3 regions of the Bradyrhizobium sp. YCK136 genome follow, and region 3 is predicted to be linked to each of the others. Evidence: predicted binding sites of a transcription regulator. Region 3 holds the regulator's gene; each other region holds the start of a gene.
The links. Region 3 encodes LexA, which represses DNA repair genes until DNA is damaged. Its sites were predicted from a motif close to TGTTCNNNNTGTGTTCNG; they were not measured.
Positions count from the first base shown of each region.

Region 1 (9,771 bases), 4.5 Mb from region 3:
GTCGCGAGAGTTTCCCGCCTCCCGTCTCTCTAATAATCTACCTTCACCAGATACAGCCCATCCGGCGGCGCGACGATGCCGCAGGCGGCGCGGTTGCGGGCCGCCAGCGCTGCGGAAAGATCGTCCGCGGTCCAGCGGCCTTCGCCGACCCAGACCAGCGATCCCACCATCGAGCGCACCTGGCTGTGCAGGAACGAGCGCGCCGAGGTGATGATGGTGATCTCGCGCCCGTCGCGCAGCACGTCGAGTTGGTCGAGCGTCTTCTCCGGCGACTTGGCCTGGCACTCGGTGTCGCGGAAGGTGGTGAAATCATGCTTGCCGAGCAGGCGCCGCGCGGCCGCATGCATCGCATTGCTATCGAGCCGGCGCGGTACGCGCCAGGCGTGGCCGATGTCGAGCGCGAGATTGGCGCGGGTGTTGACGATGCGGTAGCGATAGTGGCGCTTCACGGCCGAGAAGCGCGCTTCAAAAGTATCAGGTACGATCTCGGCCTCGAGCACCGCGATCGGATGCGGCCGCAGATGCGCATTGAGCCCGTCGCGAAAGCGGCCCGGCGGAAACTGCTTCTCGATATCGACATGCGCGACCTGACCGCGCGCATGCACGCCGGCATCGGTGCGACCCGCGCCATGCACCCGCAGATCCGCACCGGTCATCGCCTTCACCGCCGCTTCCAGTGCGCCCTGCACCGACGGCAGCGTATCCTGCACCTGCCAGCCGAAGAACGGCGCGCCGTCATATTCGATGGTGAGCTTGTAGCGGGGCATCGTTTCCAATTCTGCCGTCATCGCCCGGCTTGACCGGGCGATCCAGTACGCCGCGGCCTATCCGTTCGACCGAGAAGCCTCGGCGTACTGGATACCCCGCCTTCGCGGGGTATGACAGTGTCAGGTGAATTTGGCGCCCGCCTTCAGCGGCACACCACGCAAGAAGTCCGTAGCCTGCATCCGCGCCTTGCCTTCGCGCTGCAGCTCGATGATGCGGATCGCGCCCTCGCCGCAGGCGATGGTGAGCCGGTCGTCGAGCACCTCGCCCGGCGCGCCCGAGCCCTTGGCGAGCTCGCAGCGCAGGATTTTGACGCGCGCGTTCTCGCTGACGCCTGCGAGCTCGGCCCAGGCGCCGGGGAACGGCGACAGGCCGTGGATGTGGCGCAGCACCGCCCGCGCGGGCTTGGTCCAGTCGATCCGCGCCTCAGCCTTGTCGATCTTGGCCGCATAGGTGACGCCGTCCTCGCTCTGCTTCTTGAGCTGGAGCCCCCCGCGGTCGAGCGCGGCCATGGCGCGGACCATCAGGTCGGCGCCGAGGCGCGAGAGACGACCGTGCAGGTCGGCCGCGGTCATGGTGTCCGTGATCGCCAGCCGCTCGGCCATGGCGACATCGCCGGTGTCGAGGCCGACATCCATCTTCATCACCATCACGCCGCTTTCGGCATCATCAGCCATAATCGCGCGGTTGATCGGCGCGGCGCCGCGCCAGCGCGGCAAGAGCGAGGCGTGCAGATTGTAGCAGCCGAGCTTCGGCGCATCGAGGATGGCCTGCGGCAGGATCATGCCGTAGGCGACGACGACGGCGGCATCGGCGTCAAAGGCGCGAAATTCTTCCAGCGCCTCCTCTGTCTTCAGCGTCTTCGGCGTCAGCACGGGAACGCCGAGTCTTCGCGCGGCTTCCTCGACCGGGGTCGGCTGCAATTGCAGGCCGCGCCGCCCGCCCGGCTTCGGCGCGCGGGTATAGACGGCCACGATCTCATGGCCATGCGCGACGAGCTCGAGCAGCGTCGGCACGGAGAAATCGGGCGTGCCCATGAAGATCAGGCGAAGGGGCATCGGAAAAACCTGCGAGGAACGTGATCCAATTACGGTCATTCCGGGGCGGCTCGAAGAGCCGAACCCGGAATCTCGAGATTCTCAGGTGCGCAATTGCGCACCATAGTTCGATGCTGCGCATCGCCCCGGAATGACGGAGAACCTCACTCCGCGCGCTTGGCGGCTTTCTCGAACTTCTTCAGCACGCGGTCGCGCTTCAGCTTCGACAGATAGTCGACGAACAACACGCCGTTGAGGTGGTCGATCTCGTGCTGGATGCAGGTGGCGTAGAGGCCTTCGGCGTCCTCCTCGTGCACCTTGCCGTCGAGATCGGTGAAGCGCACGCGCACCTTCGCAGGCCGCTCGACCTCCTCGTAATATTCGGGGATCGACAGGCAGCCTTCCTCGTAGACCGACAATTCCTCGGACGAGGCGATGACTTCCGGATTGATGAAGACGCGCGGCTCCGGCTTGGTCTCGCCGTTCTCGTCGCGCTTGGCGAGGTCCATGGTGATCAGCCGCAGCGGCTGGGCGATCTGGATCGCCGCCAACCCGATGCCGGGCGCGTCGTACATGGTCTCGAACATGTCGTCGGCAAGCTTGCGGATCTCCGTCGTGACCTTCTCGATCGGCTTGGAGACCAGACGCAGCTGCTTGTCGGGCAGGATGATGATTTCTCTGAGGGCCATGGCGGGCGATTTAAGCCGGGCGCGACAAGCGGTCAATGAGGCCCGGAACGCGTTAACGATCCGCTAACCATAAAACTTCAGCTTTTGTTAACCATAAAAATTAACGGGGCATTTACCATAAATGTTCGCTATTCGTTCGTGCCAGCAGCCGAATCGGCTAGAAGGACAGGCATGAACGAGATCATTTTCGTGGCTGGCGACTGGCCGGTGCGCACGATCGACGCGCTGATCGGCTTCGGCGTCCTGGTCCTCATCCTGCTGGTTGTGATCGCCGTGGTCATTGCACGCTCGGGGCGGCGCGGGGCGGAACTCGCGATGGCGAATGCCATCCGCGCCGACGAGCTCGAGGAGCGCATCAGCCAGATGCTGCACGCCCAGAGCGAGGCTTCGGGCCGGGTCGATGCCATGACCCAGGCGCTGGCCGGCCGCCAGGCCGAGATGGCGCGGGCGGTCAACGAGCGGCTGGATTCGGTGACCCATCGCGTCGGCCAGTCCATGGAGCACTCGACCCGCAACACCATGGAGAGCCTGCACGCCCTGCACGAGCGGCTCGGCATCATCGACAACGCGCACAAGAACCTCACCGACCTCACCACGCAGGTGACGACCTTGCGCGACGTGCTCGCCAACAAGCAGTCGCGCGGCGCCTTCGGCCAGGCCCGGATGGAGGCGATCGTCCAGGACGGCTTGCCGAAGGGCGCCTACGAGTTCCAGTTCACGCTCTCGACCGGCAAGCGGCCGGACTGCGTCATGTTCCTGCCCGACCAGCGCCCGCTCTGCATCGACGCGAAGTTTCCGCTCGAGGCGATGACCGCGCTGCACGATGCCCGCACCGACGAGGAGAAGCGCATCGCCACGCAGCGGCTGCGCGGCGACGTGATGAAGCATGTCAGCGACATCGCGGAAAAATATCTCGTCACCGGCGAGACCCAGGAGATGGCGCTGATGTTCGTGCCGTCGGAATCGGTCTACGCCGAGATCCATGACGGCTTCGACGACGTGATCCAGAAGGCCTATCGCGCCCGCGTCGTGCTGGTGTCGCCCTCGCTGCTGATGCTGGCGATCCAGGTGATGCAGCAGATCATGAAGGACGCGCGCATGCGCGATGCCGCCGACCAGATCCGCACCGAGGTCATCAAGCTCGGCGACGATCTCGGCCGCTTGCGCGACCGCGTGCTGAAGCTCCAGAAGCATTTTGCCGACGTGAACGAGGACGTCCGCCAGGTGCTGATCTCCGCCGACAAGATCGAGAAGCGCGCCGGACGGATCGAGGAGCTGGATTTCAGCAAGGCCGATACGCCCGCGGAGGGCCCGCACCTGGTGGCGACGGGCGCGGCCGAGTTGTTCCCGAGGAAGCTCCAGGCGGGGGAGTGAATTCTTCACCTCTCCCCGCTTGCGGGGAGAGGTCGGATCGCCCCCGGGCGATGCGAAGCATCGTCCGGCGCGATCCGGGTGAGGGGGTACAGGTCTCACGGCCATCTCACGTGCGGAGAGAGGCCCCTCACCCCGCCCTCTCCCCGTAAGAACGGGGAGAGGGAGAAGAGGCACCGCCCCCAGAATCTGCTAACACCTCCCCATGACCGCACCCGACGCGACCACCGGAACCGTCCAAACCAGCGCTGACGCCCCCGCCGCCTCCTGGCGCGACAGCCTTGCCGTGTACCTGCAACCGCGGGTGCTGATCGTGCTGTTTCTCGGCTTCTCGTCCGGCCTGCCGCTGGCGCTGTCGGGCTCGACGCTGCTGGTGTGGATGCGCGAGGCCGGGGTCGATCTCGGGACCATCGGGCTGTTTGCGCTGGTCGGTACGCCCTACACGCTGAAATTTTTGTGGGCGCCGCTGGTGGACGCGCTGCATGTGCCGCTGTTCACGCGCGCGTTCGGACGGCGCCGCGGCTGGCTGCTGTTCTCGCAGCTGCTGCTGATCATCGCCATCCTGCTGCTGGCGCTGACCGATCCCGCGCGCTCGCCGTTCTACGTCGCGCTCGGCGCGTTGCTGGTGGCGACGACGTCCTCGACGCAGGACATCGTGGTCGACGCCTTCCGCGTCGAGAGCCTGCCGGAGAGCGAGCAGGCCGCCGGGATGGCATCCTATGTCGCGGCCTATCGCATCGGCATGCTGGTCTCGACCGCGGGCGCTCTGTTCATCGTCTCCGGTTTCGAGAGCACCGGCATTTCGCGCACATCGGCCTGGATGTGGGGCTATGTGGTGATGGCGGCGATGGTGCTGATCGGCACAATCACCGCGCTGGCCGCGACCGAGCCCGAGCAGTCGGTGCGGGCGGAAGCCGCAACGCAGGCCGATACGGCGTTCGCGCGCGTGCTGCACGCGGCGATCGGCGCGTTCTCGGAATTCCTGGCGCGCAAGGACGCGCTCGCCGCGCTTGCCTTCGTCGTACTGTTCAAGTTCACCGATGCCTTCTCCGGCACCATGACGGCGCCGTTCGTGATCGACCTCGGCTTCTCCCGCAACGACTATGCGGCGATCGTGAAGGGCGTCGGCCTTGCGGCGACGCTGATCGGCGGCTTTGCCGGCGGCTTCCTTGCCCGACGCTACCCGCTGGCGACGTGCTTATGGATCGGCGGCGTGGTGCAGGCGCTCGCCAACCTCTCCTTCTCCTGGCTGGCCTTCGTCGGCACCAGCCAATGGGCGCTCGCCTTCGCCATCACAGCTGAGAATTTCACCAGCGCCATCGGCACCGTGATCTTCGTCGCCTATCTCTCCGCGCTGTGCCAGAATCCGCTGCACACGGCGACGCAATACGCGCTGCTCACCGCGCTCGCCGCGGTGGGACGCACCTATCTCTCGTCGGTGGCCGGCTATGTCGCCAAGGCGACCGGCTGGCCGCTGTTCTTCGTGATCTGCGTGCTGGTGGCGATCCCGAGCCTGGTCCTGCTGACATGGCTGCAGAAGCGCGGGCATTTCGAAGAGCTGGGGCCGGTAAGGGTGTGACCACCACTGCTGTCATGCCCCGCGAAGGCGGGGCATCCAGTATTCCAGAGACAGTTGTGATTGACCGAGAAGCCGCGGGGTACTGGATCGCCCGCCTTCGCGGGCGATGACACCGGAGTTGTGGAGAAGGCGTCGCGAATCACCCCCTACTGCTTCTTGATGATGCTCCACTTCGTGACCACGGCTTCGCTCATCTGGCCGGGATCGCTGGCGCAAGCGACCTCGTCGACCTTGACCGAGATCTCCTTGCCGACGAACGATTTCAGCTGCGTGGCCTGCGCGTCGCTGGAGGTGACGAGCTGGAAGGTCTCGGGGCCCGTCTCGAGATTGCAGAGCCCGTTCGGCGCCGGCAGGCGGCGCGGCTCGGAGGTGATCTGATACATCGCGATCCGCTTGCCGGCGTTCTTGACGTCGCGCACCTTCATTGCGTTCAATTCGCCGGAGAGCACGTCGCCGGTGTTGATCGGCTTGCCGGGCTTGGGCGCCGGCGGCGCCGCGTCGTCCTGCTGCGCGGAGATGGCCGGCGTCACCAGCAGCAGCATCGTCGCGGCCAAAGCCAATCGAGTGGCGAAAAGTTTCGTCATGTCGTCCGTTCCGTGGGGTCTGTAGGATAGCTAGAACAGGGTCCGCTGCCGCATCGCGGCCGATAGCGTACCTTCATCGAGATAATCAAGCTCGCCGCCGACCGGCACACCATGGGCGAGCCGGGTTACTTTTACGTTGGCGTCCTGAAGCAGGTCGGTGATGTAGTGCGCCGTGGTCTGGCCGTCGACCGTCGCGTTCAGCGCCAGGATGACTTCGTGGACCTCGGCAGCATGTGCGCGCGCGACCAGCGCGTCGATGGTGAGATCCTGCGGGCCGACGCCGTCGAGCGGCGACAATGTCGCACCCAGCACATGATAGCGCCCTTGAGTCGCATTGGCCCGCTCCAGCGCCCAGAGGTCGGCGACATCGGCGACGACCACGATGATCGCGGGATCGCGCTTCGGATCGGTGCAGACGGTGCAGGGGTTTTGCGTGTCGATGTTGCCGCAGGTCTTGCAGACCTGGACCTTGTCGAGCGCGACCTGGAGGGCCGAGGACAGCGGCATCATCAGCGCCTCGCGCTTCTTGATCAGATGCAGCGCGGCGCGCCGCGCGGAGCGCGGACCGAGGCCCGGCAGCCGTGCGAGAAGCTGCACCAGCCGCTCGATTTCGGGACCTGCAACCGCGCCCATGTTACTGGCCGAACAGCCCCGGCGGCAGGCCGAGCCCGCCGGTGAGCGACTGCATCTTCTCCTGCACGGCGGCCTCCGCCTTGCGGCGGGCATCGCCGAGCGCGGTCACGAGCAGGTCCTCGAGCACCTCGCGCTCTTCCGCCTTCATCAGCGAGGGATCGATCTTCACGCCCTTGACGTCCATCTTCGCGGTCATACGCACCACGACGAGGCCGCCGCCGGAGATGCCTTCGACCTCCACATTGCCGAGCGCGTCCTGCATCTCCTGCATCTTGGATTGCAGCTGCGCCGCCTGCTTCATCATGCCGAGAAAGTCAGCCATAGTCCCGTGTCCTTGGAAAGATAGGCTCAGAGATCGTCGTCGGTATCGGAACCGTCGGGCGGATCGTCACTGCCATAGTCGGCGTTAATATTGGATTCCGGCGTCTCGGGGGCAAGCCTGCGAACCTCGACGACCTTCGATCCGGGGAAGCGCGACAGCACCTCCTGCACGCGCGGATCCGCCTCCGCGGTACGCGCATGCTCCTGCTTGGCGGCCTGGTTCACCGAACGCAGCGTCGGCTGGCCCTGCTCGTTGGAGACGATCACGGTCCAGCGCCGGCCGGTCCAGAGTTCGAACTTTCGCGCGAGCTCGGTGATCATGGTCCTGGAGGCATTGGGCTCGAGCGCGACTTCCAGCCGGCCCTCCTCGAAACGGACGAGGCGCATGTCGGCTTCGAGCGCGGCCTTGGTCATGATGTCGCGCTTCTGGCCGGCAAGCGCGACGAGCTGGGTGAAGCTCGTGATGCGCAGCTGGGGTGCCGCGGCTTGCGGATCCGGCGCGGGCGCCGCCATCTGCGGCCGGGCAGCACCGCCGCCGAACGATGACGGCGATGAGGTCGGCGCGCGCATGGGCGCGGCCGAGGCGACAGGCGCAGCAGACGCAACCGGCGCGGCCGGCGCGCTACGCGCCGCACTGCCGCCGCTCACGACCGGCGAGCCGCCGCCGTTCTGCTCCAGCATCCGGATCGCCTCGTCCGGCGTCGGCAGGTCGGCGACATAGGCGATGCGCACCAGCACCATCTCGGCGGCGGCGGCGGGGCGCGTCGCGGCCTGCACCTCGGTGATGCCCTTGAGCAGCATCTGCCACATCCGCGACAGCACGCGCATCGAGATTTTCGAGGCGAAATCCCGCGCGCGCACCCGCTCGGTCTCGCCATAGGCGACGTTGTCGGCGGTCGCCGGCACGATTTTCACGCGGGTGACGAAATTGACGAACTCGGCGAGGTCCGAGAGCACGACGATCGGATCGGCGCCGACGTCGTACTGGTCGCGGAACTCCTTGAAGGCGGCGGCGATATCGCCACGCGCCAGCGAATCGAACAGGTCGATCACACGCGTACGGTCGGCGAGGCCCAGCATCTGCCTGACCGCATCGGCTTTCACCGTGCCTGCCGCATGCGCGATCGCCTGGTCGAGCAGCGACAGCGAATCACGCACGGAGCCTTCCGCGGCACGCGCGATGATGCCGAGCGCCTCGGGCTCGATCTCGACGCTTTCCTTCGCCGCGATGCTGGCGAGGTGCTTCATCAGCACGTCGGCCTCGACCCGGCGCAGGTCGAAACGCTGGCAGCGCGACAGCACGGTGACCGGAACCTTGCGGATCTCCGTCGTCGCGAACACGAACTTGGCGTGCTCCGGCGGTTCCTCCAGCGTTTTCAGGAAGGCGTTGAACGCCGCCGTCGACAGCATGTGGACTTCGTCGATGATGTAGACCTTGTAGCGGGCGCTGGCCGGCGCGTAGCGCACGCTGTCATTGATCTGGCGGACGTCGTCGACGCCGGTATGCGAGGCCGCGTCCATCTCCAGCACGTCCATGTGCCGGCTTTCCATGATCGCCTGGCAATGCACGCCCAAGGTCGGCATGTGGATGGTCGGACCCTTCACCGAGCCGTCCGGCATCTCGTAGTTGAGCGCACGGGCAAGAATTCGCGCGGTGGTGGTCTTGCCGACGCCGCGGACGCCGGTGAGGATCCAGGCCTGCGGGATGCGCCCGGTCTCGAATGCATTGGAGACGGTGCGGACCACGGCCTCCTGGCCGATCAGGTCGTCGAACGAGGAGGGGCGGTATTTGCGCGCCAGCACCCGGTAAGGCGCGTTGCCAGCCTGGCTGGCGCTATCGGAGTTAGGGGGGGCGCCGGCGTCGGTCATCGGTCGATCCGCAATGAAATCTCTCTCGGCCGGCTCTTGCGGAAAGGAGCGCGCTGGCGGCAGGGCCGCCGGCGCAATTCGCTCGGAAAAACAGGTAGGAGACTGACGAGCGACCCGATCCGGACCTCGTTAGGGCTGCTTCCTTCCGGACCTGACCCGGTTGGCGAGTGGCTCGTCCACCGCCAATCTCCCGGTCCCTATTTGGGGCCAAAAGGTCGGGAAAGCAAGCGGGTATCAGCTTGAACCGGTTGAGTTTGCCCAGCATCCGGGCAATTCCCGGTCTGCCCAGCCGACAGGCTGTGCTTTCGCTGATGAGACCACCTTGCTAGAACCTTGCCGGAACCCCATCCAACCAGAAAAGCGATTGATCCCAATGGTTACACGTCGTGATGTTGCATCGATTGTCGGACTTGGCGCCGTTGGCGCGATGGCCGCGGGCGCACTGGCGTCCTCGGCCGTGGCCCAGGCCGCCGATCCGAACGAATCGACCTTCGCCCGCATCCGCCGCACCAAGAAGATGCGGATCGGCGCGGTCGGCGGCGGCGCGCCCTATTACATGAAGGACCTCGCCAGCGGCCAGTGGAAGGGCTTTTACGTCGACATCGCCAAGGCGCTCGCCGACGACATGGAAGCCGAGCTCGAGATCACCGAGACCGCCTGGGGCAATTCGGTGCTGGACCTGCAGTCCAACAAGATCGACATCTTCTTCGGCCTCAACCCGACCCCGAAGCGCGCGCTGGTGGTCGATTTCTCGGTGCCGGTCTTCAACAACGCCTTCGGCATCCTGTGCAAGAAGGACTTCAAGCCGAAGACCTGGGCCGAGCTGAACTCGCCCGACGTCAAGATCGCGGTCGACCAGGGCTCCTCGCACGACCAGGTCGTCAGCCGCCTGATACCGAAGGCGCAGATCTCGCGGCTGAAGA
Region 1 is NZ_CP172424.1:773,660-783,430, reverse strand. It holds gene truA (tRNA pseudouridine(38-40) synthase TruA) at 30-767, opposite strand; gene fmt (methionyl-tRNA formyltransferase) at 888-1,823, opposite strand; gene def (peptide deformylase) at 1,967-2,491, opposite strand; gene ACFLEY_RS03735 (DNA recombination protein RmuC) at 2,663-3,865, shown strand; gene ACFLEY_RS03730 (AmpG family muropeptide MFS transporter) at 4,068-5,441, shown strand; gene ACFLEY_RS03725 (hypothetical protein) at 5,588-6,025, opposite strand; gene recR (recombination mediator RecR) at 6,056-6,658, opposite strand; gene ACFLEY_RS03715 (YbaB/EbfC family nucleoid-associated protein) at 6,660-6,980, opposite strand; gene ACFLEY_RS03710 (DNA polymerase III subunit gamma/tau) at 7,007-8,848, opposite strand; RNA gene ffs (signal recognition particle sRNA small type) at 8,943-9,039, opposite strand; partial or broken gene ACFLEY_RS03700 (transporter substrate-binding domain-containing protein) at 9,222-9,771, shown strand, end outside.
Region 1: ACFLEY_RS03735 (DNA recombination protein RmuC) is a predicted target of LexA. The motif match lies at 2,614-2,631, and genes of this name have one in related genera.

Region 2 (9,771 bases), 3.8 Mb from region 3:
CACGTCCTCGATCCTCTTGATCGTCGCAGTGCTGTTCCTGCGCAACCAGATCAAGCCGATCCTGCGCCTTGCCGATGCCGCCGAAAGCTTCGGCAAGGGCCGCGAGGCGCCGAACTTCAGGCCGCGCGGCGCGCGCGAAGTGCGGCGCGCGGCGGTCGCCTTCCTCGAGATGAAATCGCGCATCGAGCGCACGATGGAGCAGCGCACCGCGATGCTGGCCGGCGTCAGCCACGACCTGCGCACCATCCTGACCCGCTTCAAGCTCGAGCTGGCGCTGATCGGCGACAGCCCGGAGCTCGAAGGCATGCGCAAGGACGTCGACGAGATGTCGATGATGCTGGAGGACTACCTTGCGTTTGCCCGTGGCGATTCCGGCGAGCAGTCGCAGCCGACCGACATGGCGCAGGCGCTCGAGGAGCTGCGCAGCGATGCCGAACGCCACGGCCACGCTGCAACCGTCGCATTCAACGGATTGCCGGTGGTGACGGTGAAGCCGGCCTCGTTCAAGCGCTGCCTCGCCAACCTCGTCACCAATGCGGCGCGCTACGGCAAGAGCATCGCCATCACCGGCCAGCGCGATCACCGTTACCTGACCGTCACGGTCGACGACGATGGCCCCGGCATTCCCGCGCATCTGCGCGAAGAGGTGTTCAAGCCGTTCCTGCGGCTGGACAACGCCCGCAACCAGGACGAAGGCGGCACGGGCCTTGGCCTCGCCATCGCCCGCGACATCGCCCGCTCGCATGGCGGCGACATCACGCTGGGCGATAGCCCGATGGGCGGATTAAGGGCGAGCGTGCGGATACCGGTGTAACTGCCGTAGCCCGGATTTCGCTACGCTCCATCCGGGCCACAATCTCGCCTACTTCGGCAGCAGCGCCTTCAGCTTGTCCATGTCGCGCACGTTCATCTTGAAGCCGCCGGGCATCACGATGTCGCCGGGCTTCTGGTCCGGCTTGCAGGCGCCGAGCCATTTCGCTTCGAGCGTCATGGTGGTGTCGCGCCCCGCGGCACCGGCGGCGCCGCCTTGCGCGTGTGACGACGTCTTCACCGTGTAGGCCGAGTTGAAATCGCCGGTGATCTCGGCGTGCGAGGTGGTGCTGATGCCGGCGACGCTGCACTCGGAATCGCTGACATAACCGGTCGCGGTCTTCTTGATGTCCTGCTTGGCGCAGATCTGCTTGGCCATCGGGGAGACGTTGTTGTTCATCTCCTTGTCGACGGTCTCGTCGGTGCAGTGCTGCATGGTCATTTCCGGCATCTGCGAGCCGGTCCTGACCATCTTCAATTCCCACAGGCCGGCCTTGCGCACCGGCAGATCGTCGGCACTGGCGCCGCCTGCCGACACCACAAGGCAAAGGGCCGAGCCGAGCAAAGCAAGTTTGCGCGTCATGTGGAAGCTCCCGGCTGAGAGATCGCTGCGTTACGAAAACGCCTCAGTACAGCGTGCGGATCGGCTGGTTGGCGGCGCCATAGGGCACCCAGCGGCAGGAGAACGAGATGTAGCCGCCCTCATAGGCCTGCACGCCGAGGAATTTGACGACCTTGCCGTACTGCGCGCAATGATCGACCGCGACCTGCCGCGCATCGACCTGATTGGCCATCGAATAGGCGATGATGCCGCCGGTGTCGTTGCCCTTGAACGGGGGCACAGGAAGGATATCGGCGCGCGCCGACTGGCCCGCCATCATACCCAGGGCAAGAAGGCCCGCGGCCGCAATGATTCGCATTCCCGTTACTCCAATTGGTTGGCGCCAGTTTACGGTGCCGGGACGGAAGTGAAAAGAACTGAAGCCCTGTCGGATGCGACGTTCTGGTCAACTCCTGGCCAAGTGTTGCCGCGCTGCACTTGACCTCACCCGCCCTTCGCGGCACCGTCCGACCTCCGCAGATCATCTGTCTGGATTGCCCATGCGCGCCTCGACCTCCCTGAAATCGCTCCGCTTTGCCGCCGTGCTCGGCCTCATGTTCGGGGCGCTGTCGCTCGGTGAGGCCAGGGCCGCCAATCCGCTGGAGCTGAATTTCTGGCTGAGCGGACCGCGCTATGACGGCAATGTGGCCGATTGCGACAAGGCGCTGCCGACGATCGCCACCCAGTTCTGGGAGAAGGAAAGCGCCTTCTGGAATTCCTCGTTGAAGATCACCGGCTTCTCCGCCGTGCACGAGACCGCGTTCCGACCCTGGCAGTCCGACAATATTCCGCGCCGTTATTGCACCGGCGAGGCCATGCTGAACGACGGCAAGGTGCGCAAGGTGCATTTCTCGATCATCGAGGATGGCGGCTTCGCTGGTTACGGCAATGGTGTCGAATGGTGCGTGGGCGGACTCGACCGCAACTGGGCCTACAATCCGGCCTGTCGCGCCGCCAAGCAGTAATTCGACGGCCCTGATTCGGACCGGGCCAGCGGCCTGACGAGGGCCGCCCGAATTTTGTTCTTGAAATGTTCTTATCGCCTGCTAGGCTCGATTGCACAGTCTAGTTGAGGGGCGTCGCCATGTTTCATTCCAGATTGCATTCGTTCTCCCGCCTGATGATCTCGCTGACCCTGGCCTTGACCTTTGCCGCCGGGCTGGTCTTGCCGGCGGGCGTCGCGACAGCGCAGGACAGGCGGCAGAACGCGCCCGGCGAATTCGATTTCTATGTGCTGTCGCTCTCGTGGTCGCCCTCCTTCTGCGAGGAGGCGGCGGAGCGCGGCGGCCGCTCCCAGATCCAGTGCAGCGGCCGGCCCTATTCCTTCGTGGTGCACGGGCTGTGGCCGCAATATGAGAACGGCTTCCCGGAATATTGCCAGCGGCCGGCGCCGCGGCTGAACCGCAGCATCGTCTCCTCGATGCTCGACCTGATGCCGGCGCCGGGCCTGATCTTCAACGAGTGGGACAAGCACGGCACCTGCTCGGGGCTCGCCGACCGCAGCTATTTCGAGACGATCAGGAAAGCGCGCGCCGCGATCAAGATTCCGGCCGAATATCTCGAATTGTCGCAGGCCAAGACCGTGGCGCCTGCCGACGTCGAGGAGGCCTTCATCAAGGCCAATCCGGGCCTCGGCAGCGCCGCCGTCTCGGTCACCTGCAACCGGACGCGGCTGTCCGAGGTCCGCATCTGCCTCAGCAAGGACCTGCAATTCCGCGCCTGCGAGGAGATGGACCGCCGCGCCTGCCGCCGCGACCAGGTGACGATGCCGCCGATCAGGGGTGGGTAGCTGCTAAATCAGCTCCGTCATTCCGGGGCACGCGAAGCGTGAACTATGGTGCGCAGTTCGGTGCTACGTACCGCCCCGGAATGACGGGAGTTACTTTCATCGCGCGATGTCGTAACTCTCCGCCATGAACTACCGTCACGCCTTTCATGCCGGCAACTTTGCCGATGTCATCAAGCACATCGTGCTGGCGCGCATTCTCACTTATTTGCAGGACAAGCCGGGGGCGTTCCGCGTCATCGACACCCATGCCGGCGCCGGCCTCTACGATCTCGAAAGCGACGAGGCGCGGCGCGGTGGCGAATGGCTAACCGGCATCGCGCGACTGATGCAGGCGCGCCTGTCGAACGAGACCGCGGCGCTGACAAAGCCCTATCTCGACATCGTCCGCGCCTTCAATCCGAAGGGCGAGCTCAAGGCCTATCCGGGTTCGCCGCTGATCGCGCGCGGCCTGCTCAGGCCGCAGGACCGCCTCGTCGCCTGCGAACTCGAGCCGAAGGCACGCAAGGCGCTGATCGACGTGCTGCGCCGCGACGAGCAGGCACGCGTGGTCGATCTCGACGGCTGGGTGGCACTGCCGGCCTTCGTGCCGCCGAAGGAGCGGCGCGGGCTCGTGCTGATCGACCCGCCGTTCGAGGCAAAGAACGAGTTCGAACGGCTGGGCGAAGCCTTCTCGGAGGCTTTCGCAAAATGGCCGACCGGTATCTATGTAATCTGGTATCCCGCCAAGAGCCGTCGCGCCACCGATACGCTGGCACAGCTCGTGGCGCGGCTCGCAGCCGCAGCAAAGCCACCGGGCAAATGCCTGCGCCTCGAGTTCAGTGCCGCGCCGCAGCTTGACGGCGCAGCCCTCACCTCCACCGGACTGCTGATCGTCAATCCCCCTTACACGCTGCACGGCGAGCTCAAGACGATCCTGCCCGAGCTCGAAATGCCGCTCGGCCAGGGCGGCGCTGCCAGATTCCGATTAGAGGTGCCGAGGCCGTAACACTCCGGCATTCTTGGGAAAAATATGCAGGAGCGGTAGTCAATCTGCAAAGAACCGTATTATGCTATTTCCGTGACTGGCTTTACGTTCCGCTTCCGCGAATGGTTGCGGCGGAGTGAAGGCCTAAGAAAGATCCGGCCGGACCGAAAGGTCCGCCCAAGGATGGCCAGCTCCCGGGCTCCGTACGGCCCGGTCATGTCGTGACGTGAGTCTGCGTCACGACGGAGGAGCAATGAGGGGGAGTTTCCCGATGGCCATGACGGGAACGGTCAAGTTCTTCAACGGCGAGCGCGGCTACGGCTTCATCAAGCCGGATGACGGCGGTCGCGATGTCTTCGTTCACATCACTGCTGTGGAGCGAGCGGGACTGAAGGACCTTGCCGAAGGACAGCGTATTACTTTCGAAGTCGAACCGGACAAGAAGGGGAAGGGACCGAAGGCGGTCAATTTGGTCATCCTCTCCTAGCGGGCCTGACGCAAAAAAACCTGGCGCAAAAAAAGTCCCGGCCGCGAGCGGCCGGGAGGTTATTGTCCGGTATTTTCTTATTTGGCTATCAGAAGTGATAGTTGACGCCTGCGCGCACAACGCTGGCGGTATAGCCGTTTGACACGCCTGTAATTGCGAACTGACTCGTCGACAGATCGATGTAGAGATATTCGAGCTTGGCGCTCCAGTTCGGCGCGAGGCCGACTTCCGCACCGGCACCGATGGTCCAGCCGGCGCTGGTGTGCGACTCCGTCCAGCCGAAGGTCTGCGCGCGCAGTTCGCCGAAGGCGAGGCCGGCGGTGCCGTAGAACAGCACGTTGCTGAAGGCATAGCCGGCGCGGCCGCGCAGGGTGCCGAACCACGGATTGGAGAACTTCCAGGGCGCGAAGGTGTCGTCGGCGCCAGCGGCCTGGATGTCGCCCTCGACGCCAAACACCCACGGCCCGTTCTGGAAATTGTAGCCGGCCTGAATGCCGCCGACGAAGCCGGACGGCTTTGAGGGATTGTTGTCGACCGAGCCCCACTCATAGCCGATGTTGCCGCCGAGATACGGACCGGCCCAGCTATACGCGTTCAGCGGCTGGTTGACGGTATAGGGGGCACGCTGCCCGTAACTGAGATCGGCGGCCTCTGCCGAAGCTGTCCAGCCGGCGGCAACCAACGCGGCTGCGCCCACAACGAGCCTCTTCATCACACACTCCAACGCAACTGCCGCAACCGGTGCGATGCCGGCGCCGCCGCGCCATGTCGCATGGTTACGGAACCAAGACCTTTTCGCGTAAGATTTATCGAGAGTTTTAAGTTAAAGGGCTGTTAAGACCCGTTACCGCGCGCTTAACAGACTTAAGGAAGCGTTACCGGGAACTGCGCCGCCATCCTGTGCGTGCGGCATGGCCGGAACTTCAAATCGGTCCCCCCAGCGCCTAAATTCGTCCCATGGTTCACGATTCCACCGACGATCCGGACGACGCCCGCGCGCGCAAATCAAGGCGCGGCACGGCACCGGATGCCCCGCCCCAGGAGACGGCACCGCCGGACCTCGATCCCGCCACCACGGGCGGCGACGACGAGGACGACGCGCTTCTGCCTGACATCCTGGAAGAGAGCGGCGTAGTCGGCGAGGAGCCGCTGGCGAGCGGCCATGAGGCGATCGAGCGCGCGGTCCGGCTCGCGCCGACCTCGCCCGGCGTCTATCGCATGCTCAACGCGAATGCCGACGTGCTCTATGTCGGCAAGGCCAAGAACGTCAAAAAGCGCCTGTCCAACTACGCGCGCCAGAGTGCGCCGCAACCGGCGCGCATCCTGCGCATGATCGCCGCCACGGTGACCGTGGAGATCGTCTCGACCAACACCGAGACCGAAGCGCTGCTGCTGGAAGCCAACCTCATCAAGCAGCTCCGGCCGCGCTTCAACGTGCAGCTGCGCGACGACAAGTCGTTTCCCTATATCCTGATCACCGGCGACCACTGGGCGCCGCAAATCCTGAAGCACCGCGGAGCGCAGACCCGGCCCGGACGCTATTTCGGCCCGTTCGCCTCCGCAGGCGCCGTCAACCGCACCATCACGGCGCTGCAGCGCGCGTTCCTGATCCGCTCCTGCACCGATTCCTTCTTCGAGAGCCGCAGCAGGCCCTGCCTGCTCTACCAGATCCGCCGCTGCGCCGGTCCCTGCACCCGCGAGATTGATTTCCCCGGCTATACGACCCTGGTGCGCGAGGCGACCGACTTCCTCTCCGGCAAGAGCCATGCGGTGAAGCAGGAGCTCGCCGGCGAGATGGAGAAGGCGGCCAATGAGCTCGAATTCGAGACCGCCGCGCTCTATCGCGACCGCCTTGCCGCGCTGTCGGCGATCCAGTCGCAGCAGGGCATCAATCCGCGCACGGTGGAGGAGGCCGACGTGTTCGCCATCCACCAGGAGGGCGGCTTCTCCTGCGTCGAGGTGTTCTTCTTCCGCACCGGCCAGAACTGGGGCAACCGCGCCTATTTCCCGCGCGCGGAGAAGACCTTTACGCCCGAAGAAGTGCTCGGCTCCTTCCTCGCCCAGTTCTACGACGACAAGCCGCCGCCGAAGAACATCCTGCTTTCGCATGAGATCGAGGAGAGCGAGCTGCTTGCCAACGCGCTGTCGATCAAGGCCGGCCACAAGATCGAGGTCACCGCGCCGAAGCGCGGCGAGAAGAAGGAGCTCGTCGCCCATGCGCTGACCAATGCGCGCGAGGCGCTGGGCCGGAAGCTCGCGGACACCGCGACGCAGGGCCGCCTGCTCGACGCCATTTCGACGACGCTGAGCCTGCCGCATGCTCCCAAGCGCATCGAGGTCTACGACAACAGCCACATCCAGGGCACCAATGCGGTCGGCGCCATGATCGTCGCCGGCCCGGACGGCTTCGTGAAGAACCAGTACCGCAAGTTCAACATCAAGTCGGAAGGGGTCACGCCCGGCGACGACTACGGCATGATGCGCGAGGTGCTGGAGCGCCGCTTCAAGCGCCTCATCAATCCGCCCGAGGAGGGCGCCAAGGTCAAGGACGACGATTTTCCGCAATGGCCCGACCTTGTCATCATCGACGGCGGCCGCGGCCAGCTCAACGCCGTCCGGGAGATCTTTGCAAATCTCGGCCTGACCCAGGTGTCGCTGATGTCAGTCGCCAAGGGGCCGGACCGGGATGCCGGCCGCGAGACCCTGTTCATGCCGGAGCGCGAGGCGATCAAGCTCGAGCCGCGCGACCCCGTGCTCTATTTCATTCAGCGCCTGCGCGACGAGGCCCACCGCTTCGTCATCGGCTCGCACCGCAAGCTGCGCAAGAAGGACATCCGCGAGGCCGGTTTGCAGGAGATTCCGGGCATCGGCCCGTCACGCAAACGTGCCTTGCTGCATCATTTCGGAACCCTGAAGGAGATCGAACGGGCCTCGATCGCCGATCTCGGCAAGGTTCCGGGGGTGAGCGCCGAAAGCGCCCGCAGGATTTTCGAGTATTTCCATCCCCAGCCGGGGTGAACTAAGGGGTCCGCAGTCATATGGTCGTCGCATCCCGCACCCCATTTGGGAGCGGGACGGTTGACCTTCAGGCTTGAGCGGTATTGGTAGGACGGATGAACATCGCCACGACACGAGGGACGACCAGCCGCGCGATGTCCCTCCCGAACATCCTGACCTATGGCCGGATCGCCGCGATCCCGGTCGTGGTCGGGTGCATCTACGCGCAGTCGATTCTGGATCAGCCGTTGTGGCTGCGCTGGGTCGCGGTCGCCATTTTCATCGCGGCGGCAGTCACCGATTACCTCGACGGCTATTACGCGCGGATCTGGAATCAACAATCGGCGTTCGGCCGGATGCTCGATCCGATCGCCGACAAGCTGCTGGTCGCCTCCTGCCTACTGATGCTGGCCGCCGACGGTATCATCCATGGCTGGTCGCTGTGGGCCGCCATCGTGATCCTGTGCCGCGAGATCCTGGTCTCGGGCCTGCGCGAATATCTCGCCGCGCTGCGCGTCAGCGTGCCCGTCACCAAGCTTGCCAAGTGGAAGACCACGGTCCAGCTCGTCGCCATCGGCTTCCTGCTCGCGGGCGAGGCCGGCGACCAGGTCGTGCCCGTCGTAACCCAGATCGGCCTCTTGCTGCTGTGGGCCTCGGCGATCCTCACCATGTACACCGGCTACGATTATTTCCGCTCCGGCATCCATCACCTCATCAAGGAGGATGAGGTATGAAGGTGAAATATTTTGCCTGGGTGCGCGAACGCGTCGGCAAGGCCGAGGAAACCATCGAGCCGCCCGCGACCGTGCGCACCGTCGAGGAGCTGATCGCCTGGCTGTCCGGCCGGAGCGAGGCCTATGCCTATGCGTTCGAGAAGCCGAAGGTCATCCGCGCCGCGATCGACCATGCCCATGTCAAGTCGGACGCCGCAATCGCGGGCGCTCGCGAGATCGCGTTCTTCCCGCCGATGACCGGCGGCTAGGCCCATGACTTCCCCTGCGACCACCGGCCCCGTCACCATCCGTATTCAAGAGGACGATTTCGACATTGCGCGCGAGATCGCGCTCCTCACCAGGAGCCGGACCGACATCGGCGCGGTCGTGAGCTTCTCCGGCATCTGCCGCGACGACGAGGATAGCGCGAAGATCGCCGCGCTGACGCTCGAACATTATCCCGGTATGGCCGAGGAAGAGATCAAGCGTCATGTCGACGAGGCAACCACGCGCTGGCCGCTCAACGGCGTCACGGTCATCCATCGCGTCGGGCGGTTCATGCCCGGCCAGAACATCGTGCTGGTGCTGACCGCCTCGCAGCATCGTCAGGCCGCATTCCAGGCGGCCGAGTTCCTGATGGACTATCTCAAGACCAGCGCGCCGTTCTGGAAGAAGGAAGAGAGCGCCACCGGCACCGGCTGGGTCGAGGCCCACGCCCGTGATGACGAGGCCGCCGCACGCTGGACGAAATCCTGATGGCAAGAGCTTCGAAAAAGACCGCGCGCGGCCGCGCCGCGCCAAAACTTGCGAAGGTCGGCCGCGGCGAGCTTGTCACGCTCATCGACTACGTCCGCTATGCCGTGAGCCGCTTCAATGAAGCCAAGCTCGCCTTCGCGCACGGCACCACCGATCCGGTGGCGGAAGCGGCCTTCCTGGTCTGCGAGGCCCTGCATCTGCATCCCGACCAGTTCGAGGCCTTTGCCCACGCCCGCGTCACCGCCGCGGAAGGCAAGACCCTCCTCGACCTGATTCATCGGCGCGTGACCACGCGCAAACCGGCCGCCTATCTCGTCAACAAGATCTACATGCGCGGCCTGCCCTTCTATGTCGACGAGCGCGTCATCGTCCCGCGCTCCTACATCGGCGAACTGCTGGATTCGCATTTCGGCGGCGACGGCGAGGCCGGCTCGCTGATCGACGACCCCGCGGCCGTCGAGCGCGTGCTCGACCTCTGCACGGGTTCGGGATGCCTTGCCATCCTCGCCGCGTATCACTTCCCGAATGCAACGGTCGATGCCGTCGACATCTCCAAGAGCGCGCTCGAAGTCGCCGCGCGCAATGTCGGGGAGCACGGGCTCGATGAGCGGGTCACGCTCCATCGCGGCGACTTGTTCGCCCCGCTCGGCGATA
Region 2 is NZ_CP172424.1:1,417,662-1,427,432, reverse strand. It holds gene ACFLEY_RS06755 (ATP-binding protein) at 1-814, shown strand, start outside; gene ACFLEY_RS06750 (DUF3617 family protein) at 863-1,393, opposite strand; gene ACFLEY_RS06745 (hypothetical protein) at 1,437-1,730, opposite strand; gene ACFLEY_RS06740 (hypothetical protein) at 1,912-2,376, shown strand; gene ACFLEY_RS06735 (ribonuclease T2) at 2,496-3,200, shown strand; gene ACFLEY_RS06730 (23S rRNA (adenine(2030)-N(6))-methyltransferase RlmJ) at 3,325-4,185, shown strand; gene ACFLEY_RS06725 (cold-shock protein) at 4,436-4,651, shown strand; gene ACFLEY_RS06720 (outer membrane protein) at 4,740-5,363, opposite strand; gene uvrC (excinuclease ABC subunit UvrC) at 5,609-7,669, shown strand; gene pgsA (CDP-diacylglycerol--glycerol-3-phosphate 3-phosphatidyltransferase) at 7,765-8,382, shown strand; gene moaD (molybdopterin converting factor subunit 1) at 8,379-8,630, shown strand; gene ACFLEY_RS06700 (molybdenum cofactor biosynthesis protein MoaE) at 8,635-9,117, shown strand; gene prmB (50S ribosomal protein L3 N(5)-glutamine methyltransferase) at 9,117-9,771, shown strand, end outside.
Region 2: ACFLEY_RS06735 (ribonuclease T2) is a predicted target of LexA. The motif match lies at 2,432-2,449, and genes of this name have one in related genera.

Region 3 (9,771 bases):
TAAGAAGATCGATACTTCCCGTCGCCTGCTGCAACTCGACGATCCACGCATCGGCGCACGCAAGTGCGCGCGTCGACATTTGATTTTGCTCAACCTAGACAATCGCGCTCCGGGTTTGGTTGCCTGTCAGTCAAGCCACCGGGACTTGATTGACACCAACTCGACAAGTTCAAACAGGAGAAACCAGAATGAGTCACCGCAAGCTGATCGTCGCTGCCGCGATCATGTCGCTCGTCGCGTTGCCCGCCTTGGCGCAGACGAGCACGACGAACACCACCGATGAGAAGAACGGCCACCACTATTCGGGCGGGCCCAAGACCGAGGTCCCGCACCACATGGGCAAGAAAGAGAGCGACGGCGGATCGACCAGCGGATCGGGCGGCAGCCACCATTACGGCGGCGGACCGAAGACGGAAGTCCCGCATCACATGGGCCCGAAGAAGGAGCAATGACGATCGCGCTGTGATCTCGCGGCTTGCGAGCCGCGGGATCACCGCAGAGCCCTATGTCCTAAGCTCGCAATTGATCAGACCCGTCGACTGAGATTTGAACTGATTGTAAGACGAGGTCCGTTCAACTCGTTCCAAGAAAGAGCGCAAGATGGCTCAGATTTCCGGATATGTCGGTCACAGTTACCGGCTTGTCATCGGCCGGCACCGTCGCTGCGCCGGGCCTCAAGGTTGGAGATCGTGTCATCCAGGCCTCGTCACCCCCCCTCAATGGCAACGTGAACATCTTCGAAGCCGTCGTCACGGTCGATGATCAATTGCAACAATTCACCGCTTTCGGTGCTTCGACAGCGGTCACATTCGAAATCCTGGCGCTCCGCCTTTGACACGCCAGCCTCAAAACGAATTCGCCCGGGAGCGGTCATCCGCTCCCGGGCGATTATCTGGACGTCGTAAGATTTAGTTCGGCACCGCAGCCTTGGGCGCGGGCTTGGCCGCGACCGCATTCGCGGTGACGCCGTGCAGGAAGTCGTAGGCCGCGTGCAGGGCCTTGTCGTCCTCCTCTTTCGGCGGGACGTAGGACTGCGATCCGGTCTGCTCGGTGCCGTCGGCAGCCTGCAGGTGGCCGCGCATCTGGGACTCCGCCATGGTATCCATCCGGCCCTTCAGCTCGGGCGGCACGTCCTGGAGGATCTCGATGTCGGGCGCAATACCCTGGGCCTGGATCGAGCGGCCGGACGGCGTGTAGTAGCGCGCCGTGGTCAGCGCCAGCGCGCCATTGCCGGCGCCGAGCGGAATGATGGTCTGCACCGAGCCCTTGCCGAACGAGCGCGTGCCGATGATCGTGGCACGCTTGTGGTCATGCAGCGCGCCGGCGACGATCTCCGAGGCCGAAGCCGAGCCGCCATTGACCAGAACCACCAGCGGCTTGCCCTTGGTGAGGTCGCCGCCATGCGCGGTGAAGCGCTGGGTTTCCTCCGGATTGCGGCCGCGGGTCGAGACCACCTCGCCGCGCTGAAGGAACGCGCTCGACACCGACACGGCCTGGTCGAGCAAGCCGCCCGGATTGTTGCGCAGGTCCATCACATAGCCCGCGAGCTTCTCCTGCGGGATCTCCCTGGAGATCGCCGCGATCGCCTTCTTCAGACCGTCGGTGGTCTGCTCGTTGAACGAGGTGACGCGGATATAGCCGATGTCGCCATTCTCGACGTGGAAGCGGACCGGCCGCACATGGATGATCTCGCGGGTGATCGCGATGTCGAGCGGGGCGTCGGCGCCCTTGCGCACGATGGTGAGCTTGGTCTTGGTGTCGACCGGGCCCTTCATCTTGTTGACGGCCTGCTCGAGCGTCATGCCCTGCACGGCATCGCCATCGATCTTGCTGATGAGATCGCCGGACATGATGCCGGCCTTGGACGCCGGCGTGTCGTCGATCGGCGAGACGACCTTGACCAGGCCCTCCTCCATCGTGACCTCGATGCCGAGCCCGCCGAACTCGCCGGAGGTGGTCTCCTGCATCTCGGTCCAGGCCTTGTCGTTCATGTAGCGCGAATGCGGATCGAGCGAGGTCACCATGCCGGTGATCGCGCCTTCGATCAGCTTGGCGTTGTCGGGCTTCTCGACATAGCTCGCCTTCACGCGCTCGAAGACTTCGCCGAACAAGTTGAGCTGTGAATAGGCATCATCCGCGCCCGCCGCCGCCCGTGCCGCCCATACTCCGCCGTGCGGACTGGCTACCAGAAGGGTCAAACACGCTCCGGTGAGCGCGCCCAGGGGGAACAGCAGGGTTTTCCGCATGGATAGGCTGGCCTTTTTGCTTGGCGGTTCTCTTGGGCTTGGGAGGCGCCATGCAAATGGCGATCCAGCCCGCTTCTCACAATACCATTCTGGTTTCTTCAAGGCCGGGACGCCGCGCCGGCGGGTACACCGTAAAAATCCCTTCGCCCGGACCTAAACTTTTGGCAACGTTCCGAAACCGTTTCATGCAAAGCAGGAATCGGTCGATCGACCCGCGCCTCGCAGCTATGCGATTTTAGGATGGTTTTGGAGAGCCGGACGGGTTAGGCGATGAAACAAGGCTTCAAATTCTCGGGAGGATAATAATGAACGAAAAACCCCGCATCCAGCCGGAAAGGAACGTCGAACTCGGCGCCAGCAGCGAGCCGTTCCAGAATCTGCACGAATTCATCCGCAAAGCACGCGCCAACCTCAACCAGAATGCCTGGGACTATATCGTCGGCGCCGCCGAGACCGAGACCACGATGCGCCGCAACCGGATGGCGCTGGACGAGATCGCTTTTCGCCCGCGCGTGCTGCGCGACGTGCGCAAGGTCGATGGCTCCGTCGAGCAGTTCGGCCGCAGGATGCGCCTGCCGGTGGTGCTCGCCCCTGTCGGCGCGCTCGAGATCTTCGATCCGGATGGCGCCGCGAGCGTCGCGCGCGCCGCCGGCACCTTTGGGGCGGCGCACATGCTGAGCTCGGTGTCCGAGCCTGGCCTGGAGAAGACCGCCGCAGCCGCCCCCGACGCGCTGCGTCTCTACCAGCTCTACGTGCGCGGCGACGACGCCTTCGTCGCCGATGTCGTCAGCCGGGCCGAAAAGCACGCTTACGCCGCCTTCTGCCTGACCGTCGACACCGCCCATTACAGCCGTCGCGAACGTGACATCGCCAAGCGCTACGTTCGCGAGAGCCGCCTGCGCGCCACCGGCGGCGATTTCCAGAAAGGCCTGGAATGGCGGACCGTGAAGATGATAAAGGACAAGTTCAAGATTCCGCTGATCCTGAAAGGTATCGCCACCGCCGAGGACGCCCTGATCGCGCTCGATCACGGCGTCGAATGGATCTACGTCTCCAACCATGGCGGCCGCCAGCTCGATCACGGCCGCGGCGCCATGCATGTGCTGCCTGAGATCGTCGAGGCCGTGAAGGGCCGCGCCAAGATCATGGTCGATGGCGGCTTCGGCCGCGGCACCGACATCGTCAAGGCGATCGCGGCGGGCGCCGACCTCGTCGGCATCGGCCGGTTGCAATGCTGGGCGCTGGCGGCGGCCGGCGAAGCCGGCGTGACGCGGATGCTGGAGCTTCTGGAGGACGAGGTGCTGCGCTGCCTCGGCCTGTTGGGCGCCACCTCGTTCGCCGAGGTCAACAAGTCCTGCCTGCATCCGGCCACCGCGACGAACACGCCGAGCGTGTTCAGCGCGTTCCCGCTGTTCGACCACGAACCTTACCGGTACTGATCCGAAAGGACGCAATGACCTCGCTCTCTCCCGGCAGCGCGGATGCGCTTCTGTTCGACCTCGGGCGCGTCGTGCTCGACATCGATTTCTCCAAGGCGATCGCCTGCTGGGCGGGACACGCCGGCTGCAAGCCGGAGGCAATCGTTGCGCGCTATGTGCGCGACAGCGAGGCGTATCGGCTGCACGAGGTCGGCAAGATCAGCGACGAGGAGTATTTCGCCTCGCTACGGGCCTCGCTCGGGATCGGCATCTCGGATGCGCAATTCCTCGAGGGCTGGAACGCGATCTTCGCGGGTGAAATGCCCGATGTCGCGGAGCTGTTGCCGCGTGCGGCGAAGCAGATGCCGCTCTACGCCTTCTCCAACACCAACCAGCCGCATGTCGACCATTTCTCGAAGGAATACGCCGACCTGCTCGGCCATTTCCGCGAGCTGTACCTGTCGTCCAGCATCGGCCTGCGCAAGCCGGACGCGGCGGCGTTCGACCATGTCGTGGCGGCCATCGGTGTGCCCGCCAGGCGCATCGTGTTCTTCGATGACCTCGCCGAAAACGTCGAGGGAGCGCGAGCGCGCGGATTGACCGCGGTGCATGTGACCTCGCCCCGCGATGTCGGCGACGCGCTCGAGGCGCTGGGAATCTGATCGAGACGCATCGGCTGGCGGGTGAAACCGGGGAGCTCCCGGAACCGATCTAGCCGAAATGAGGAACCAAATCGCTTTGTACATTTTTATACAGAGTTCCGGGAACGGAATGCCCGCTTCCGGACTCTTGAGTCCGTTGGGACTTCTACAGACGGACGTATCATCGTGTTGGGCAAAACCTACCTCACCAAACAAGCCTCTCTTCTGCTCGAATTCGCCAGAACGACTTCGGATTCTGACCTCTCCGCCAAGCTGATCAGCAAGGCCGCCGACCTGAAATCCCAGGCCGATCCGCTGCCCGACAAGGATCAAGGCCCCAAGCCCCCTGACGTGGCTCCCGACGTGGCGCCGGACCTCCGTCCGGACCGCCAGACCGGTCGATGACCGATGCTGGCCGTGGCTCCCGTCATTGTCGTCCTTGCCATGGCCACGCTCGTTCCCGTCTTTCTCGTCCGTCAGATCATGCCGCGGCAGAGCTGACGGTCCCTCATGACTGGACGGATCAAGCAGGATAAATCCTGATCCGGTCCCATTTTGCTTCATCGCCCGCGCTCGGCTAGAACTCTTGCCGCCCATTCGTCCAGACTTTCCGAGCAGGAGTTTCGCCGTGGCCTTGATGCCGGTTTCTGACGCGCTCGCCGCGGTGCTGGCCGGCGCGGAGCCGCTGCCTGAAGAGATGATTCCCCTCGACGAGGCCTACCACCGCGTGCTCGCACGCGACGTCGCGGCGCGGCGTACCCAGCCGCCCGAGGCGATGTCGGCCATGGACGGCTACGCCGTGCGCGCAGCCGATGCGGCCAGGGTCGACGCGCAGCTCACCATGATCGGCGAGGTCGCGGCGGGCCGGCCGTTCGCGGGAGCGGTCGGCGCCGGCGAAGCGGTACGAATCTTCACCGGCGGCGTCGTTCCCGCCGGCGCGGACGCGGTCGTGATCCAGGAGGATACGGTCGCCGAGGGCAAGCGCATCACGATCAAGGAAGCCGCTATCGCCGGTCGGCACATCCGGCCCGCCGGCGTCGACTTCCGCGAGGGCGACGTGCTCCTTCGCAAGGGAACCCGGCTCACCGAGCGCGACCTCGCGCTCGCCGCCGGGATGAACCATCCAGACCTGCCCATCCGCCGCCGTCCGAAGGTCGCGATCCTCGCCACCGGCGACGAGCTGGTGATGCCGGGCACCACGCCGGGCCCCGGCCAGATCGTCTATTCCAACGGCTATGCCCTGCACGCCCTCGCCCGCCAGGAGGGCGCAGATACCATCGACCTCGGCGTTGCCGCCGATACGCTGGAGGCCACCACAGCCGGCATCCGCCGTGCCCGAGAGAGCGGCGCCGACATCCTGATCACGATCGGCGGCGCCTCGGTCGGCGACCACGATCTGGTCCAGCAGGCGCTGAAGGCCGAAGGCATTGCGATGGCGTTCTGGAAGATCGCGATGCGGCCGGGCAAGCCGATGATGCACGGCCGGCTAGGGGCGATGGGTGTGATCGGCCTGCCCGGCAATCCCGTGTCGTCCTATGTGTGTGGCTTCCTGTTCATGGTTCCGTTGATTCGCGCCCTGTCGGGCCGCGCCGTGATTCACCATCGTCGCGAGCGCGCCGTGCTCGGCCGCGATGTCGGTGCCAATGACCAGCGCGAGGACTATCTTCGTGCGCGCCTGGAGCGGCGCGACGACGGCATGCTTGTCGCCCTTCCCGTCAATCATCAGGATTCCTCGCTGCTTGCGAATCTCGCTGCGGCGCAGGCACTTCTCGTGCGCGCGCCGTTCGCGCCGAAGGTCGAGGCAGGCGCGCCTTGCGAGGTGCTGCGACTGCCCGCCTGAACGCACTGGTCCTGCGCGTTCCGCGAACTTTGTCGCGTTCACGGTAAATTAAGCAGTTGCGGAACACATATCGAACATATAGTGTCCGTTCATGATTTGTTTCGAGCATCTGGCGGCTCGCCGCTGAATTCACCGTCTCGGAATCGAACGACATCAACCGGGGGATTTGGTCGAGATGTTAACGCGCAAACAATACGAGCTTCTGCGATTCATCAGCGAGCGTTTGAAGGAAAGCGGTGTGCCGCCCTCCTTCGACGAGATGAAGGACGCGCTCGACCTGCGCTCGAAGTCAGGCATCCATCGCCTGATCACCGCACTGGAGGAGCGCGGCTTCATCCGGCGCCTGCCCAACCGGGCCCGCGCGATCGAGGTGATCAAGTTGCCCGAGCTGCAGGCCGCCGCCGGCAACCGCCGTGGCTTCACTCCGAGCGTCATCGAGGGCAATCTCGGCAAGGTGCGAGCGAGCTCCAGCGCGGACGAGGGCGAACGCCCCGTCGCGGTGCCGGTGATGGGCCGCATCGCGGCCGGCACGCCGATCGAAGCGTTGCAGACCCGCAGCCACACCATCAGCGTACCGCCCGACATGCTCGGCTCGGGCGAGCACTACGCGCTCGAAGTGCGCGGCGACTCGATGGTCGAAGCCGGCATCCTCGACGGCGACATGGCGCTGATCCAGCGCAATGAGAGCGCCGACACCGGCGACATCGTGGTGGCGCTGATCGACGACGAGGAAGCGACGCTGAAGCGCTTCCGCCGCCGCGGCGCCTCGATCGCGCTCGAGCCCGCCAATGCGGCCTATGAGGTCCGCATCCTGCCGCCCAACCGGGTGAAGATTCAGGGCAAGCTGATCGGCCTGTACCGGAAGTACTGAGCGTGATCCGGACTGGAGGGCCGCGTTAGCACAAAGTGCGCAGCGGTTTTCCCTCGCGACAAGCGCAGGACGCGCTTGCGCGGAGATCATGCTCAAACAATCACCTAAAGCGCGGCCCGCCGGTTGGCGACCCGCGCGTTGACGATTGGAGCGACGATTGTCCGCTCCAGCTGGATAGTCTTTCTGGTTTTGCTCAGATTATCCGGCCCCTCTCTAGCGCTACATCCTCGCGACGCAGCACGAAGCCCTCATCGCTTCGTGGCCCTGGAGATCGAGGAGACAATCAATGCGCAAGATCGTTTTGAGCACCGTCACGGTGGCGCTGATCACAGCATCCGCGTCGCAAGTCTTCGCCGCACCGTCGCACCATGCCCGCAAGGCAACGCAGACGACGAGCGAGCAATTGCGCAATGCCCGCAACGCCGTCGCGCAGCCGTCGCAACCCGCCTGGCAATATTCGGGCTGGTCGGCACCTGCAGGTCGCTGACGGAGACGCACGCCAAATGCACGGAAGCGGTTTTTGTTCCTGAGGCATTTGAAAAAGATATTGTGATGGCAGCCTGCGGACCCAAGCCGCAGATTTGCCTACAACCAAGAAGACGCTAACATGCTTCCACTCTGATAGAGGCCAGTGCCTCCGAAGGAGGCGCGGGTCGCTATCCCTGAATGAGGAGCACCCGATGTGTGACTACAGCCTGCATGCCGTCGCGACGCGTCCCGCACAAGTCGGCGAGACGATCGTCACGACCACCTTCCGCGGCACCTCGACGCGCGGCTTCGCCTCCGAGGCCGACATGTCCGTCGCGGTCTGCCTGCTGCCGGGGACGGAGCTCGCCTTCGCCGACAACGTCCGCTACGACAATCGCTGGATCTGGACGCGCACCATCAACTCCCGCGTCGGCAAGTTCGGCAAGATCGATCCGCACATTCCCGATCGCCATCATGACGCGATCGAATTCCCCGACGGCAAATACGTACTCGTGACGCAACTCGTCGAAGGCCAGCGCGCGACCGTGCTGCAATTGCCGGTGACCCAGCCGGCCGGCGAGCGTGAACACAAGCCGGAGATCATCGCCGACAGGCCGACGATCACACGCCTGCCGATCGGCTGATGTACCTCCCCCCGGCGCAGAGGTCGGGGCCGGGATTGAAATTGCCATCGCCGGCCGTGGCCGGCGAGATGGTATGATTTGCGTCTTCCGGAATCCAATCCGCCGAGATCAGGCTCGCACCTGCCCATCGCACGAAGTTTGCGCGGCCCTGCCTGAATTTTGAACGTCCGTTCCGCGGCCAGATCGCCGATGCTGTCAAAGGCTTGAGGCGGCGGACACGTTCGATGAAAACCTTCATTCGCGTCGTTGAACTCTGGGTGCCGGACCGGACGCGCATGCGGCTGGAATTCGGCGGCGGCCTCTACGGCGAAGGGCTGTCCGCGTTCAAGGCCGTGAGCGAGGACTTGCGCTTCGGATACGACGAGGGCCTTCCCGGCAAGGCCTGGGCCAGCGGCCATCCCGTGATCCTCACCAAATTCGCCAACTCCTATTTCAAGCGGACCGACCAGGCGCTCGCGGCCGGCCTCACCTGTGGCGTGGCGGTGCCGGTGTTTTCAGGCGAATTCTTGCACGCCGTCATGGTGCTGTTCTGCGGCGACGACGAGGCGCATGTCGGCGCAATCGAGCTCTGGCACAACGATCCCGATAGCTCCCACGAGATGGGGCTCGTCGACGGCTACTATGGCACCGCCGACATGTTCGAATTCAACTCCCGCCACACCAGGTTTCCCCGCGGCTTCGGCCTGCCCGGACGCACCTGGAAAGCGGGCCTGCCGCTGATCATCAAGGACCTGCACAACGCCAGGAGTTTTCTGCGCTGGGAAGACGCCGCCGAGGTCGGGATCAATCTCGGCGTCGGCGTGCCCTATCGGACTGGCACCGACCAGACCTGGGTGCTGACTTTCCTCTCCGCACAGGCGACGCCGATTGCGCGACGCTTCGAGATCTGGGTGCCGAACGAGGCCCGTTCGGCACTGGTCTTTCGCGCTGGCGATTGCAGCGCGCAGACAGACCTTGCCGCGCTCTATGCGGACAAATCTATCGCCAGGGGCGACGGCAGCATCGGCGGAGCCTGGGCCACCGGCATGCCCGCGCTCAACGACGATCTCGGGCACGACGGCTCGGCCGCAGCCGCGGAGGCCCGCGCAATCGGACTGAGCCAGATGGTGGCCCTGCCGGTAATAGGGAGTGCCGGGCTCGAAGCCGTGCTGGCCTGGTACCTGTAAGCCGTCCGCTCAATCCTCGGCCTGCAGGTCGGCCTCGGACGGCGTCGCGTCCCGGTTACGGGGGGCTGCCGCCTGCGGCGCAAGGCTCACGCTGAAATCGCCCTCGCCGGCGGTCGCCGGCGACCACGGACGATCGGTGCCTCTCGCTTTCACCGCCTGAACCGCAAAGCCGTCGCCGCGCCGTGTCAGAGCGAGCGCGCCTTGCGCCGCGAGTCGCTGCCGGTCGACCACCATCGCCACACAATCCGGTGGCGCCGGTCGCGCCGTCACCACCAGCGCAGCGCGGCTGCAATCATCCGCCAGAGCGTCGATGCGCAAGGCCAGCGCGACCAGGCGCCCGTCGGCGAGCGGCGTCACGCAGCCGGCCTCGTCGCACGACACGCCGGCGGCGAGCGAGGGACTACCGGCATCGCGCGGATCGGCGTCGGCAGCCAACCACTCCTTCAGCAGAAAGCCGTCCTTGTTCGCCCGGATCAT
Region 3 is NZ_CP172424.1:5,239,679-5,249,449, forward strand. It holds gene ACFLEY_RS25690 (hypothetical protein) at 189-452, shown strand; gene ACFLEY_RS25695 (hypothetical protein) at 620-835, shown strand; gene ACFLEY_RS25700 (S41 family peptidase) at 909-2,246, opposite strand; gene ACFLEY_RS25705 (alpha-hydroxy acid oxidase) at 2,552-3,685, shown strand; gene ACFLEY_RS25710 (HAD family phosphatase) at 3,700-4,326, shown strand; gene ACFLEY_RS25715 (hypothetical protein) at 4,492-4,710, shown strand; gene glp (gephyrin-like molybdotransferase Glp) at 4,934-6,145, shown strand; gene lexA (transcriptional repressor LexA) at 6,321-7,016, shown strand; gene ACFLEY_RS25730 (hypothetical protein) at 7,303-7,503, shown strand; gene ACFLEY_RS25735 (hypothetical protein) at 7,697-8,128, shown strand; gene ACFLEY_RS25740 (GAF domain-containing protein) at 8,353-9,294, shown strand; gene ACFLEY_RS25745 (ComEC/Rec2 family competence protein) at 9,304-9,771, opposite strand, start outside.